2 regions of the Pseudomonas asiatica genome follow, and region 2 is predicted to be linked to the other one. Evidence: predicted binding sites of a transcription regulator. Region 2 holds the regulator's gene; the other holds the start of a gene.
The links. Region 2 encodes sigma-54, which starts transcription at its own class of promoters, with help from an activator protein. Its sites were predicted from a motif close to ANTGGCATNNANNTTGCTNT; they were not measured.
Positions count from the first base shown of each region.

Region 1: the regulator sigma-54 is predicted to act here: its motif matches at 2,145-2,164, upstream of ABNP31_RS07900 (CmpA/NrtA family ABC transporter substrate-binding protein).

Region 1 is NZ_CP157874.1:1,730,850-1,735,057, reverse strand. It holds gene rmf (ribosome modulation factor) at 538-753, shown strand; gene ABNP31_RS07905 (quinone-dependent dihydroorotate dehydrogenase) at 904-1,926, opposite strand; gene ABNP31_RS07900 (CmpA/NrtA family ABC transporter substrate-binding protein) at 2,205-3,419, shown strand; gene ABNP31_RS07895 (ANTAR domain-containing response regulator) at 3,432-4,007, shown strand.
Region 2 is NZ_CP157874.1:1,044,447-1,048,654, reverse strand. It holds gene lptA (lipopolysaccharide transport periplasmic protein LptA) at 1-149, shown strand, start outside; gene lptB (LPS export ABC transporter ATP-binding protein) at 150-875, shown strand; gene ABNP31_RS04815 (RNA polymerase factor sigma-54) at 1,051-2,544, shown strand; gene hpf (ribosome hibernation-promoting factor, HPF/YfiA family) at 2,624-2,932, shown strand; gene ptsN (PTS IIA-like nitrogen regulatory protein PtsN) at 2,945-3,409, shown strand; gene rapZ (RNase adapter RapZ) at 3,412-4,208, shown strand, end outside.

The DNA of each region.
Region 1 (4,208 bases), 690 kb from region 2:
TTGACTGACGGGGCGACGCATCGCCCCGCGATGTTTGCCCGCACACCTTTCCAGCAGGCGTGCGGGTGGCCTTTCCCGGCACGCGCGCGCGCGGTGAAAGGCCGGGCCGCCTGACCGATCTGTGCTTGGCCCAGTGGCAAAGACAGCTTAGATCATCAGGCAGTACGAAAAATTCTGGCGATACCGGGGCCGATGTGACCCTTCGTCGCATTTCAAATTATTTCTGTCATCCGCGAGAAACGCTGGCGAAATGACGTCAATGATCGGCAAAGCCTGATCATAGCGGCCTCAACGCTAAACAAGGTTGAGTCGCATTTATTTACTTATCCCCTCACCCTTGGAAAGGTTACGTGCTTATGACAAATCGATCATTCACACGGTGACTCGCATTCGATAGAACTGGTCTCAGGCCACTTCGCAACGAGGTGGCACTTTCAGCTCGCCACGCCGGCAGCGAGCGCACACCGGCAGAAAGACTCTGCCCGGCCTCGGAGAGGCCGACGGGACATTACAGTCAACAAGTGAGGGCAACACCCTATGAGAAGACTTAAGCGTGATCCGTTGGAAAGAGCATATTCACGTGGCTACCAATACGGGGTCACCGGCAAATCCCGCGAACTTTGCCCCTTCAATCTTCCTTCTGTTCGCCAAGCCTGGATCAACGGCTGGCGTGAAGGTCGCGGTGATAACTGGGACGGAATGACTGGCACCGCTGGCATCCATAGACTCAACGAAAATCACGCCGTTGGCTGAACGAGGACACTGAATTCGATTTACCATGCACGCCCTATCCGGGCGGCGGGCGAAGGCCCAGGGGCCCCTTGATGGGGCCCTTTTTTATGACTTCGAATCCATATCCGCGCTGGCTTCTTCGCGGGCTCGCCCGCGAATGGGACGGCCAGGTCACCGCGGCATCGCAGCGATAGCGTCCACCGCCTCGCGAATCAACGCTGGCCCTCTGTAAATGAAGCCCGAATAAATCTGCACCAGGCTCGCCCCGGCAGCGATCTTCTCGGCGGCATGGCGGCCTTCGGTAATGCCGCCAGCGGCAATGATCGGCAGCTTGCCGCCCAGCTCGCCCGCCAGCACCTTGACGATATGGGTGCTCTTCTCCAGCACCGGCGCGCCCGACAGGCCGCCCGCCTCGCCACCGTACGGCAACCCTTCGACACCTTCACGCCCCAGCGTGGTGTTGGTGGCGATCACCGCATCCATGCCCGACTCCATCAGCGCGGCGGCCACCAGGGTGGTTTCTTCGTCGCGCATGTCCGGGGCAATCTTGATTGCCAGAGGTACGCGCTTGCCATGCGTGCCGGCCAGTTGCTCGCGGCGCTCGGCCAGGGCATCGAGCAGCTGCTTGAGCGAATCGCCGAACTGCAGGCTGCGCAGGCCCGGGGTGTTTGGCGAACTGACGTTGACCGTGATGTAACTGGCGTCGGTGTACACCTTGTCCAGGCAGATCAGGTAGTCATCGACGGCACGCTCCACCGGGGTGTCGAAATTCTTGCCGATGTTGATGCCCAGCACGCCGTTGTAACGCGCAGCCCGCACCCGGCCGAGCAGGTGATCAACGCCCAGGTTGTTGAAACCCATGCGGTTGATGATGGCCGTTGCCTCCGGCAGGCGGAACAGCCGCGGCTTGGGGTTGCCCGGCTGTGGGCGCGGGGTGACGGTGCCGATTTCGACGAAGCCGAAGCCCAGCTGGGCGAAACCGTCGATGGCCGCGCCGTTCTTGTCCAGGCCGGCCGCCAGGCCCACCGGGTTGGCGAAGTTCAAGCCCATGACCGTAACCGGCAAAGCCGCCGGCTGCTTGCACAGCATGCCGTTGAGGCCAAGACGGCCACCGGCGCCGATCAGGTCCAGGGACAGGTCGTGGGAGGTTTCCGGGGAAAGCTTGAACAGCAGCTGGCGGGCCAGGGTATACATGGGCGGGCAAGGCTCGGGGTGAATGAGGGGGCGATTATAGCCAGCGCGAGGCCGGCATGACAGCAAATCGTGGGGCTGCTGCGCAGCCCATCGCCGGCAAGCCAGCTCCCACAGGAACAACACAAGGGCTGACCTGTGCTGTATCTGTGGGAGCTGGCTTGCCGGCGATGAGGCCAATGCAGGCGGCACAAGGCAGTTGCTCCACAGGGAGGCTGCCAGATGGCACATCGGTTGCACCGGAAAAGCCCACAGCCTTATCAGTACGGGCGAGGAACCTTGTGAACACTGTACCCCGAGCAACGCCCCTGGCCTGGGTCAACGGCAGCGACGCGCCGGAAAAGCCCAGCCTGAACATCGGCTACATGGCCCTGACCGACTGCGCCTCGGTGGTAGTCGCCGCCACCCAGGGCTTCGCCCAGCAGCACGGCCTTACCCTCAACCTCAAGCGCCAGGGCTCCTGGGCCGGGCTGCGCGACAAGCTGGTCAGCGGCGAGCTGGATGCCGCGCACTGCCTGTATGGCCTGGTGTACGCCGTGCACCTGGGCATCGGCGGTGTACCGGCCAGCGCCATGGCCGTGCTCATGGGGCTGAACCAGAACGCCCAGGCCATAAACCTGTCCCCGGCCCTGCAGCGCAAAGGCGTGACCAACCCTGAAGCATTGGCGCGCCTGGTGCACCAGCATGGCGCACGCCTCACCTTCGCCCAGACCTTCCCCACCGGCACCCACGCCATGTGGCTGTATTACTGGCTGGCCAGCCAGGGCATCCACCCATTGCGCGACGTCGACAGCGTGGTGGTACCACCAGCGCAGATGGCCGCGCATATCCAGGCCGGGCGCATCGACGGCTTCTGCGTGGGCGAACCCTGGGCTGCCGATGCCGTAGCCACGGGCCAGGGCTTCACCCTGGCCACCAGCCAGTCGATCTGGCCGGACCACCCGGAAAAGGTCCTGGCCTGCGCCCGCGCCTTTGCCGAGCAATACCCCAACAGCGCCCGCGCGCTGATCAAGGCGGTCCTCGCTGCCAGCCGCTTCATCGAGCAAAGCCCGGAGAACCGCCGCAGCACTGCGCAACTGCTCAGCGGCAGCGCCTACCTGGCCACCCCGCTGGCAAGTATCGAACCACGCCTGCTCGGCAGCTACCACGACGGCCTGGGCAACCACTGGCAAGACCCGCACGCCCTGCGCCTGCACGATCATGGCCGGGCCAACCTGCCGTACCTGTCCGACGGCATGTGGTTCATGACCCAGTTCCGCCGCTGGGGCCTGCTGCGCGACGACCCCGACTACCTCGGCGTGGCCCGCCAGGTCCAGCAGCTGGCACTGTATGGCGAGGCGGCACAAAGCCTCGGCGTGGCCTGCCCCGAGCAGCCGATGCGCAGCAGCCTGCTGATCGATGGCAGCCGCTGGGACGGCAGTGACCCCTACGGTTATGCCCGCAGTTTCAGCCTGCATGCACTGGGCGACCTGCCTGATGCCCGTGTCGGCGCGTGAGGGGGACCATTCATGTTGCGCATCCTGCTGATCGACGACACCCAGAGCAAACTCGGCCGCCTCAAGGCGGCCTTGAGCGAGGCCGGCTTCGAGGTCATCGAAGCCCCGGACCTGACCATCGACCTGCCCGCCTGCGTCGAAACGGTGCGCCCGGACGTGGTGCTGATCGATACCGACTCACCGGACCGCGATGTGATGGAACAGGTGGTCCTGGTCAGTCGTGACCAGCCGCGGCCGATCGTGCTGTTCACCGACGAGCACGACCCTGGGGTGATGCGCCAGGCGATCCAGGCAGGGGTCAGCGCCTACATCGTCGAAGGCATTCATGCCGCGCGGCTGCAACCGATCCTGGACGTGGCCATGGCCCGCTTCGAAAGCGACCAGGCGCTGAAGGCGCAGCTGCTTGCGCGCGACCAGCAACTGGCCGAGCGCAAGCGCATCGAGCAGGCCAAGGGTTTGCTGATGAAGATGAAGGACTGCAACGAAGAACAGGCTTACACCCTGATGCGCCGCCAGGCCATGAGCCGGCAGCAGAAGCTGATTCAGGTGGCCGAGCAGATCATTGCCATGCACGAGATGCTGGGCTAGCAACCTGCTTCACGCGGTCCCTGTAGGAGCGGCCTTGTGTCGCGATGGGCTGCGCAGCAGCCCCGGCAATCTCTGCCGCGAAGCTGAGATCCTGGGGCTGCTGCGCAGCCCATCGCGACACAAGGCCGCTCCTACAAGGGGACTGCAACTTCTCAGAGTTGGCCCATCTCTTGCTGAACAAATATCACCGGTAGCCAACGG
Region 2 (4,208 bases):
AGGTCGAGAACGAAGGCAACACCACCGAAGGCGAGAAGATCGTCTACAACACCCAGACCCAGGTGGCAACCGCCGGTCGCGGTGGCAACGTGACCTCGCCGCGTCAGCGTATCGACATGGTGATCCAGCCCAAGAAGAAGGCCGAGTAAATGGCAACCCTCAAAGCCCAGCACCTGGCCAAGAGCTACAAGGGGCGGCAAGTCGTACGTGACGTCAGCCTGTCGATCGACAGCGGCCAGATCGTCGGCCTGCTCGGCCCCAACGGCGCCGGCAAGACCACCTGCTTCTACATGATCGTCGGCCTGGTCCAGGCCGATCAGGGGCGCGTGCTGATCGACAACCTCGATGTCAGCCACCAGCCCATGCACGGTCGCGCCCGCGCCGGCATCGGCTACCTGCCGCAGGAAGCCTCGATCTTCCGCAAGCTGTCGGTGGCCGACAACATCATGGCCATCCTCGAGACCCGCAAGGAACTCGATCGCGACGGCCGGCGCAAAGAGCTGGAAAGCCTGCTGCAGGAGTTCCACATCAGCCACATTCGCGACAACCTCGGCATGAGCCTGTCCGGTGGTGAGCGCCGCCGCGTGGAAATTGCCCGCGCGCTGGCGACCGCACCCAAGTTCATCCTGCTGGACGAACCGTTTGCCGGTGTCGACCCGATTTCGGTCGGCGACATCAAGCAGATCATCCATCACCTCAAGGCCAAGGGTATCGGTGTACTGATCACCGACCACAACGTGCGTGAGACCCTGGATATCTGCGAAACCGCCTATATCGTCAACGATGGCCGGCTGATCGCCGAAGGCGACGCCGAAACCATCCTGGCCAACGACCTGGTCAAAGAGGTTTATCTGGGCCACGAGTTCCGGCTCTGAGCCCGGCACGCGCCTGGAGTACTGGCAAATCGCCCTGAAACCCGGGGTAAAGTGTTACGGTGCTCTAGGCAAACGCTACAATTTAAGGCATAAAACTTGCTTGATCTGGCGCCCCGGCGCCCTCGTGTAGTGGATGGCGCATGCGCGCCGGCGAACAAGGTATTAAGCCCCAGCCATGAAACCATCGCTCGTCCTAAAAATGGGCCAGCAACTGACGATGACACCGCAGTTGCAACAGGCCATCCGCCTGCTCCAGCTCTCCACCCTGGACCTCCAACAGGAAATCCAGGAAGCGCTGGAGTCGAACCCGATGCTCGAACGTCAGGAAGACGGCGACGACTTCGACAACAGCGACCCGATGGCGGACAACGCCGAGAACAAGCCGGCCGCCGAAGTCCAGGACAACAGCTTCCAGGAAAGCACTACCAGTGCCGACACCCTGGAAGACGGTGAGTGGAGCGAGCGCATCCCCAACGAACTGCCGGTCGACACCGCCTGGGAAGACATCTACCAGACCAGTGCCAGCAGCCTGCCGAGCAACGACGACGACGAGTGGGACTTCACCACCCGCACATCGGCCGGCGAAAGCCTGCAAAGCCACCTGTTGTGGCAACTGAACCTGGCTCCGATGTCCGACACCGACCGCCTGATCGCCGTCACCCTGATCGACAGCATCAACGGCCAGGGCTACCTGGAAGACACCCTCGAGGAGATCTGCGCCGGTTTCGACCCGGAGCTGGATATCGAGCTGGACGAGGTCGAAGCGGTGCTGCACCGCATCCAGCAGTTCGAGCCAGCCGGCGTTGCCGCCCGTACCCTGGGCGAATGCCTGTTGCTGCAACTACGCCAACTGCCCGCCAGCACCCCGTGGATGGCCGAAGCCAAGCGCCTGGTCACCGACTTCATCGACCTGCTCGGCAGCCGTGACTACAGCCAGCTGATGCGTCGCATGAAAATCAAGGAAGACGAGCTGCGCCAGGTCATCGAGCTGGTACAAAGCCTCAACCCGCGCCCCGGCTCGCAGATCGAGTCCAGCGAGCCCGAGTACGTGGTGCCCGACGTCATCGTGCGCAAGGACAGCGACCGCTGGCTGGTGGAGCTGAACCAGGAGGCCATTCCGCGCCTGCGCGTCAACCCGCAGTACGCCGGGTTTGTGCGCCGGGCCGACACCAGCGCCGACAACACCTTCATGCGCAACCAGCTGCAGGAAGCGCGCTGGTTCATCAAGAGCCTGCAAAGCCGCAACGAAACCCTGATGAAGGTGGCCACGCAGATCGTCGAGCACCAGCGCGGCTTCCTCGACCACGGCGACGAAGCGATGAAGCCGCTGGTACTGCATGACATCGCCGAAGCGGTGGGCATGCACGAGTCGACCATTTCGCGGGTAACCACGCAGAAATACATGCACACCCCGCGTGGCATCTACGAACTGAAATACTTTTTCTCAAGCCACGTCAGCACCTCCGAAGGCGGAGAATGCTCGTCTACGGCGATCCGCGCGATCATCAAGAAACTGGTTGCGGCGGAAAATCAGAAAAAGCCATTGAGTGACAGCAAGATCGCTGGTTTACTGGAGGCACAAGGCATCCAGGTAGCCCGTCGCACCGTCGCCAAGTACCGCGAGTCCCTCGGCATCGCACCGTCGAGCGAGCGCAAGCGACTGATGTAGCCCCTGAGATGTGCCACAGCGTTTGTGGGGCAGGTGCAAGACCTGCCTCTTTATGCACGGGCAACAAAGGAGAAGCTGTATGCAAGTCAATATCAGTGGACAGCATGTAGAAGTCACCCAGCCACTGCGCGATTATGTGCTTGAAAAGCTCGCTCGCGTGGAAAGTCACTTCGACAAGATCACCAACGTGCAGGTCATCATGAAAGTCGAGAAGCTGCAGCAGAAGGTCGAGGCGACCTTGCAGATTCCCGGCGGCGAAGTGGTTGCCAACGCCGAACACGAAGACATGTATGCAGCGATCGACGCCTTGGCCGACAAGCTCGACCGCCAACTGAAAAAACACAAGGAAAAACAGCAAAGCCTGCTGCAAGGTGCAGCTGCCCGCTGATCCCCCTCATCCATGATCCGACTTGAAACCATCCTGACCCCCGGCCGTTCCCTCGTGAACGTGCCGGGCGGCAGCAAGAAGCGCGCCCTGGAAAAGGTCGCCACCGTCATCGCCGAACAAGTGCCCGAACTGGAGATGCAAGACGTCTTCGAAAAACTGGTCGCCCGGGAAAAACTCGGTTCGACCGGTTTCGGCAACGGCATCGCCATCCCGCACTGCCGGCTTGAAGGATGTTCCGCTCCGGTCAGCGCCCTGCTGCACCTGGAAGCCCCTATCGACTACGACGCCATCGATGGCGCGCCGGTGGACCTGCTGTTCGTCCTGCTGGTGCCTGAAGCCGCCACCGATGCCCATCTGGAACTGCTGCGCCAGATTGCCAGCATGCTCGATCGCAAGGAGGTCCGTGATCGCCTGCGTGCGGCCACCAGCAGCGAGGCCCTGTTCCAGGTTGTCCTGGACGTACAGAACGAGCACTGAACATGCGCCTGATCATCGTCAGCGGCCGGTCCGGCTCCGGCAAGAGCACCGCCCTCGATGTCCTGGAAGACAACGGTTTCTACTGCATTGACAACCTGCCCGCCGGGCTGCTGCCACAGCTGGCGGAAAATGCACTGATCAATACCGAGTTGCTGCAACCCAAGGTCGCCGTGTCGATCGACGCGCGCAACCTGCCCAGCCACCTGACGCGCTTCCCCGAGTTGCTCGAAGAAGCCCGCGCCCGGCATATCCAGTGCGACGTGCTGTACCTGGATGCCGACGAAGACATGCTGCTCAAGCGCTTTTCGGAAACCCGCCGGCGCCACCCGCTGACCAACGCCAACCGCTCGCTCGCGGAAGCGATTCGGGTGGAAAGCGAATTGCTGGGGCCGATTGCTGACCTGGCCGACCTGAAGATCGATACCACCAGCCTGAACCTGTACCAGTTGCGTGATTCGATCAAGCTGCGCCTGCTCAACCAGCCCGAGCCTGGCACCGCGTTCCTGGTCGAGTCGTTCGGTTTCAAGCGCGGAATGCCGGTCGATGCCGACCTGGTGTTCGATGTGCGCTGCCTGCCCAACCCCTACTGGAAGCCTGAGCTGCGTGAGCACTCCGGCCTCGACCAACCGGTAATCGACTACCTGGCCGCACAGCCGGATGTCGAAGAGATGTTCAACGACATTTCCAGCTACCTGCTCAAGTGGCTGCCCCGCTTCGCCGCCAGCAACCGTGCCTACGTCACCATTGCCATTGGCTGCACCGGCGGTCACCACCGCTCGGTGTACATCACCGAACGCCT